2 regions of the Aurantimonas sp. A3-2-R12 genome follow, and region 2 is predicted to be linked to the other one. Evidence: predicted binding sites of a transcription regulator. Region 2 holds the regulator's gene; the other holds the start of a gene.

Region 1 (3,407 bases), on a different contig from region 2:
TCAGCACCTCGCCGCGGGTGATGCGCGCATATTGTTCCCAATAGGCGATTCCGAGTACCACAACGAGCACCTGCAGGTCGCCGCCCAGGATCGCGACGGCCAACAGCGCGATCAGCGTGAACGGCACCGCGATCTGGATGTCGACCAGCCCCATGACGAGGTCGTCGACGAAGCCGCGAAGAAGACCAGCAGCCAGGCCGAGCGTGCCGCCGATGAGCATGCCGATCACCGCGCCCAGGAACGCCACGCCGAGGGTAAGCCGCAGACCATAGAGCGAGCGCGAGAGGACGTCGCGACCCAGTTCGTCGGTCCCGAGCCAGTGTCCCGCCTTGGCACCCTCGAAGCCGAGCGGTGGCCCGAGCCTGGATAGAAGGCTCTGGGCGACGGGATCGTAAGGCGCCAGCACAGGCGCGAAGATCGCCAGGACAAGCAGGACGAGACCCAGCAGCGCCGCAATCCGGACGATCCAGTTGGTGTCGTCCCACAGATCGCCGACGGCCCCGGCCATCCGCGTGCGGCGCGAGCCCTTGTCCATGGTGCGCCCGATCTCAACGAAGGTCTGCGTCATCGTCGCCTCCCGTTCATGCATTGGATAGCCGGACCCGCGGGTCGGCGGCGGCATAGGCCATGTCGACGATCGTGTTGATCAGGATGACGGCGACGGCGACGGAAAGAACGCCGAACTGGAGCACCGGGTAGTCGCGGCGCAGCGCCGCGCTAACCAGCATCTCGCCGATGCCGTGCCAGTCGAAGATCGACTCCACGACGACGTTGCCGGCGGCGGCGAGCCCGGCGATCTGGAGGCCGAGCACCGACAAGATGGTGATGAGCGCGTTGCGCAGCGCGTGCTTGAAGATCACCGTGCGCTCGGGCAAGCCTTTGGCGCGGGCGGTGCGCAGATAATCCTGGCTCAGGACGTCGAGCATGGCGTTGCGGGTGAATCGGGTAAGGCTCGCGATCAGGGCGGCGGAGAGCACGATCAACGGCATCACGAAATGCGCCCATGTGCCCGAGCCTGAACTCGGCAACCAGCCGAGCCAGAAGCTCAGCGTCAGGATCAGCAGGATGGCGAGGATGAAGTTGGGGATTGCATAGCCGAGGAAGGCCATGCTCGTCACCGCGGAGCCGATCCAGGACTTGCGGTGGATCGCCGCGACGATGCCCGCCGGCACCGCCACGATCAGGGTGAGCGCGATGGCGCCGAACAGGAGCTGCAGCGAGGGGCCGATGCGCTCCATGACGATTGTCGAGACCGGCCGGCGCTCGATGAAGGAGATGCCGAAATTGCCGTCCGCGAAGGAGTAGAGATAGCGCCGGTATTGCTCCCAGAGCGAGGAATCGAGGCCGTAATATGCGATCAACTTCGCCCGGTCGTCGGCCCCCAGACCCTCCCCGGCGATGAAGTCGACGGCGTTGCCCGACAGGCGGGTCGCGAAGAACACGCCGGTGACGATGACAAGGATCGTGATCGCCATTCGAACGATGCGCGTCAGGGCATATCCAAGCACGGCGGGGCTCCGGTTTCGAAAGGTTCGATCGGAGTCCTAGAGACGTTCTGTGACAGGTAGATGAAGCTATCTCAATGAGATTTCATATTGACACTGAGATTTCATCAATACATCTTTGCCTTGGAACCAATGGAAAAGGGTTTGCCGTGTCGCCAATGGTTGAGGGGCTTGAAGGCTATCTGCTGGATCTCGATGGAACTTTGGTGACCGGCGGCGTGGCGTTGCCCGGCGCGGCCTGGCTTCTGGACCGGCTCGAAGGGCAATTCGCGATCGTCTCGAACAATGCCGAGCACACGCCAGGGGACCTGTCGCGGCGGCTGCGTCGGATCGGCCTGCCGGTCGGGCCGGAGCATATCGTGCTCGCGGGCACCGCGGCGGTGGACCGCGTGGCGCGGGACTGTCCGGGGGCGCGGGTGTTGCTTCTCGGGAGCCGGGCCCTGCACCGTTACGCCCGAAAGCGGGGGCTCCGTCCGGCCACGGAGCGCTGCGACGTCGTCCTGGTCGGGCGGGACACGCGCTTTTCCTACCGCAAGCTGGCGTCCGCCGCGACTGCGGTATCCAGCGGCGCCGAGCTCTACGTGGCCTGTCCCGACGGCAGCCACCGGGGTCCTGATGGCCAACCGGTTCCCGAAGCCGGCGCGCTCGCCGCCGCGATACTGGCCTGCGCCGGCCGCGACGACTACCATGTCGTCGGCAAACCCGAATCGCTATTGTTCAGGCTCGGCTGCGAGCGGCTCGGCGTGGCGCCGACGAAGGCGCTGATGATCGGCGACAACCCGGCGACCGATGGCGCCGGAGCGCGGCGTTTGGGAATGCGGTTCCTGCGGGTTCGGCCGGGCGACCTCGGACCCGCTCTCTTCCTGAATATGCAGGAGACGGCCTGAATGAGCGATGCAGCGCGCAAGCACGCGGAGAAAAGCCCTGCCGGTCGGAGCGAGGCGTTCGGCGGCGTGCTCGATCGTCTCGCCGCGATCCGGGCCAGCCTGCCTCCCACGGCCGGCCGCATTGCCGATTTCATCCGCGCAAACGCGGCCGACGTCATCCACATGTCGGTGACCGAGGTCGCGGAAGGCACAGCCGCCAGCGAGGGCAGCGTGGTCGGGCTCTGCCAGCAGATCGGCGCGCGGGGTTTCCAGCAGGTCAAGATCGCACTAGCGCGCGAGCTCGTTCAGCCGGTTCAGTTCATCCATGAGGATCTCTCGCGCGGCGACAGGCTCGCGACCGTTATCGACAAGGTCTTCAAGTCGGATCTTCAGGCGCTGCAGGATACGCAGAGGGCGCTCGACGTCGGAGCGATGCAGGCGGCGGTGGACGCGATCCGTGCGGCGAAGCGCGTTGAGGTGTTCGGTATCGGCAGCGCGGCGACTGTGGCGGAGGACGCGAACTACCGCCTCCTTCGCATCGGGATTCCCTCGCACGCCAGTGTCGATAGTCATGTTCAGGCGATTACCGCCTCCCTGTGCGATCCCGCGACGGCGGTGATTACCATCTCGCATTCAGGCAGCACGGTGGAGACCCTGACCGCGACCCGGCTGGCGAAGGAAGCCGGCGCGACCACCATCTGCGTAACGAATTTCGGCAAGTCGCCGCTGCTCGCCCATGCCGATATCGTGCTGCACACGCTGGCCCGCGAGACCGAGTTCCGCACCGAAGCCATGACCAGCCGGATCGCCCAGCTGGCGATCATCGACGCTCTGATCGCCGCCCTCGCGCTCGCCGATTACGACCGCTCGGTGGCCACCATCGCCCGGACATTCGACGTGTTGTCCGTCAAGCGGGTTTAAGCGGCGAGGGCGCTTTTTCGGAAGGGAGTGCCCGCTTGCGGTCCATGTCGAAAGCGGCGTTCGAGCAGAGGGGATCGATACCCGGCAGACTGAAAATCCGTGATAAATCAGCTAT
Region 2 (3,407 bases):
ATCCCGACATCGACGTGGTGGAGCTACGCGCCAGGGTCGGCATGGTCTTCCAGAAGCCCAATCCATTTCCCAAGTCGATCTTCGACAACGTCTCCTACGGACCGCGTATCCACGGCCTGGCGACGTCGAAGACGGAGATGGAAGAGATCGTGGTGACCAGCCTTCGCAAGGCTGGCCTGTTCGAGGAGGTCAAGGACCGTCTCGATGAACCGGGGACCGGCTTGTCTGGCGGTCAGCAGCAGCGTCTGTGCATCGCTCGCGCCATCGCCGTCTCGCCCGAGGTGATCCTGATGGACGAGCCGTGTTCGGCCCTCGATCCGATCGCGACCGCCAAGATCGAGGAACTGATCGACGAATTGAAGCAGAACTACACGATCGTGATCGTTACCCACTCGATGCAGCAGGCGGCGCGGGTGTCGCAGCGCACGGCGATGTTCCATCTGGGCCGCGTCGTCGAGGTCGGGGCGACGGAGAAAATGTTCTCCAACCCCGACGACAAGCGCACCCAAGACTACATCACCGGGCGCTTCGGCTGAACGAAAACTATGAGGAAAGCGGCAGATGACCGAGCATACCGTCACGTCCTACGAGGACGAACTCAAATTCATCGTGCGCCGGATTTCGGAGATGGGCGGCCAGGCCGAGCGGATGGTCGAGCAGTCGGTCGCGGCCTTGATGCGCAGCGACTGGGATCTGGCGCAGTCGGTCGTCGCCGATGACGTGTTGCTCGACGCGGCCCAGCGCGACCTCGACGAGCGGGCGATCCGCACCATCGCCAAGCGCCAGCCGATGGCCGTCGACCTGCGCGAGATTGTTGGCGCCATCCGCATTTCCAACGATCTGGAGCGGATCGGCGATCTGGCCAAGAATATCGCCAAGCGTGTGATCGCCGTGCACGACCATTCCCAGCCGGTGCAACTCGTGCGCGGCATCGAGCATTTGTCGGAACTGGCGCTGGTGCAGCTGAAGGAAGTGCTCGACGCCTATGGCGAGCACGATCACCTTCGGGCGATGGCGGTTCGCGACAATGACGAGCAGATCGACGCGATGTACACCTCGATCTTTCGTGAGCTGCTGACCTACATGATGGAAGATCCGCGCAACATCACCGCCTGCACGCATCTGCTGTTCAGCGCGAAAAACATCGAGCGCATCGGCGACCACGCGACCAACATCGCCGAGACGATCTATTATATCCAGACCGGCGAACAGATGGAGGCGGAGCGGCCGAAAGGCGACAGCACTCCGTCCTTGGTGCAGCAGGGGTCCAACCTGCCGCCCGCCGGCCCCGAAGGGTAAACGGACATGGCCACACGCATCGCCGTGGTGGAGGACGAGGACGCGCTCGGCGTCCTGCTTCGCTACAATCTCGAAGCCGAAGGTTACCAGGTCGACGTCATTACCCGGGGCGACGAGGCGGACCTGCGCCTCAAGGAAGAATTACCCGACCTCCTGATCCTGGATTGGATGCTGCCGGGTTTGTCCGGCGTCGAACTTTGCCGCAGACTTCGTCAGCGCGGCGAGAGCGAGAAACTTCCGATCATCATGCTGACCGCCCGCGGCGAGGAAAGCGAACGCGTGCGCGGCCTGTCGGTCGGCGCCGACGATTACGTGGTCAAGCCGTTCTCGACGCCGGAACTGATCGCACGGGTTCGGGCAATGCTGCGGCGGGCAAAGCCCGAGAAAATCTCCAAGCTTTTGACCGCCGGTGATATCGACCTCGATCGGGAGAACCACCGGGTTCGCCGGGCCGGCCGCGAGATCAAGCTCGGCCCGACCGAGTTCAAGCTGATGGAGTTCTTCATGCAGTCCCCAGGGCGGGTGTTCTCCCGCGAGCAACTGCTCGATGGCGTCTGGGGCAGGGACATCTATGTGGATGAGCGCACCGTCGACGTCCATGTCGGACGCCTGCGCAAGGCAATCAAACGCGGCCGCGAGCGAGACCCGATCCGGACTGTTCGCGGTGCCGGCTACGCCCTCGACGAGCAATTCTCCGCCACCGCCAAACCGTCGGCGACAAGCGCGATGGAGAGCGCGGGGTCGTAGAGGAACGAGCATCCGCGGCCGTTCAAGACGAAGAGACCTCCGAATACCAAGAGACCGCCGAATGGCGGTCTCGATTTCCCGGAAAGTGAAAGCTCGGAAGGACGCGCGCTTGTCAGCGCGCCCGTCGCCGTTCGGATGCCGGCTGGAAGGCCAATGACGCGTGGTATTCGCAATAGGGCGAAGACTCGTTCGAGCCGTTGCCGCAAAAGTGGAAACCCGGCTTCAGCGGATCGCCCACTGGCCATTTGCAGGTGCTCTCGGTCAGTTGCACGAGGCTGAGCTTACGCGCGATCGGGACCACTTCGCCAGATTGACGTTGGGGTTCGGCGATCACTTCCGTCTCCTCCTCGGGATCCATCTTCAAAGCCGTCGCACCGTGGGTGCGGGGCATCGAGCGCGCCGAAACCGATTGCGCCGGCATAAAACGTGCCGGCTGCACCATTTCGATGGTCTCGACTTCCTTCAAGTGGGGCGACGCTTGCCGTTCCGCAACCGGAGCCGCGACATTGGGAGACTTCGCGCGCGATTCCAGCTTCAGCCGATGGACCTTTCCGATCACCGCATTGCGGCTGACACCGCCCAGCTTCTCGGCAATCTGGCTGGCACTGAGGCCCTCCGTCCAAAGCTGCTTCAGCAACTCCACGCGTTCGTCGGTCCAGCCCATGACAAGCTCCTTACAGCAAAAATATGCGGCGGGCGGAATCCTTCACCCCGCACAAACGGTGTGCGAGGTGACGCACTACATTTATTGAGGAACTAGGTCCGCCGCACGAAATCTAGTATCTTGAATTCAATTTAGCCCATCGCTGGACTCTGTGACAAGAGTCCAGCGTGTCACAGGCGAATCGATTTGTCGTTTTCCCCAGACTTGTGGGTTAATGGGGCGTTAACGCAGACCGTGAATTTTGCGCGGAACGCGAGGCACGCCGAATTCGCACTCCATCGCGGCCCGGTTCCAGCCACCCCTATCGGCCGCTGCCGCGTAGGTCGATTGCAGGAACCGCAGCAGCGTCGCTTCCGGATCGGCGCTTGTCCGGACCGATTCATACGGCAGCAGAAACTCTCCGAGCTTCGCGTCGAAGCGCGCGGCGACCGGCTCCACCGCACGGTCCGCGAAGCCATTCGGCACGGGGTAGGCGTAGGAATAGAACATCGCCTCGTCGATGCCGCCGCCCCCCGGCCAGAACCCTGCCGAAGAGACCTCGTGGCTGTAGGCCTCGCGCGTCACCACATCCGGCAAGTTTGGAAAACCGCCGGGATGCAAAGGGGCGGGGCGACCGGAAAAACGTGTCACGGCAAGATCGAGCGCGCCCCAGAAGAGATGCACCGGGCTGACCTTGCCGACAAAGCCTGTGCGAAAA

What was found. Region 2 encodes PhoB, which activates phosphate uptake and scavenging genes when phosphate is short. Its sites were predicted from a motif close to TGTCATNNANCTGTCAT; they were not measured.
Region 1: a site for PhoB is predicted at 1,558-1,574, ahead of VSX60_RS14575 (HAD-IIA family hydrolase). Genes of this name have one in related genera too.

The regions. Positions count from the first base shown of each region.
Region 1 is NZ_JAYXIH010000027.1:35,332-38,738, reverse strand. It holds gene VSX60_RS14585 (ABC transporter permease) at 1-568, opposite strand, end outside; gene VSX60_RS14580 (ABC transporter permease) at 582-1,508, opposite strand; gene VSX60_RS14575 (HAD-IIA family hydrolase) at 1,664-2,392, shown strand; gene VSX60_RS14570 (MurR/RpiR family transcriptional regulator) at 2,393-3,292, shown strand; gene VSX60_RS14565 (ABC transporter permease) at 3,400-3,407, opposite strand, start outside.
Region 2 is NZ_JAYXIH010000031.1:5,164-8,570, reverse strand. It holds gene pstB (phosphate ABC transporter ATP-binding protein PstB) at 1-536, shown strand, start outside; gene phoU (phosphate signaling complex protein PhoU) at 562-1,299, shown strand; gene phoB (phosphate regulon transcriptional regulator PhoB) at 1,306-2,046, shown strand; gene VSX60_RS15515 (GcrA family cell cycle regulator) at 2,159-2,710, opposite strand; gene VSX60_RS15510 (DUF5996 family protein) at 2,933-3,407, opposite strand, start outside.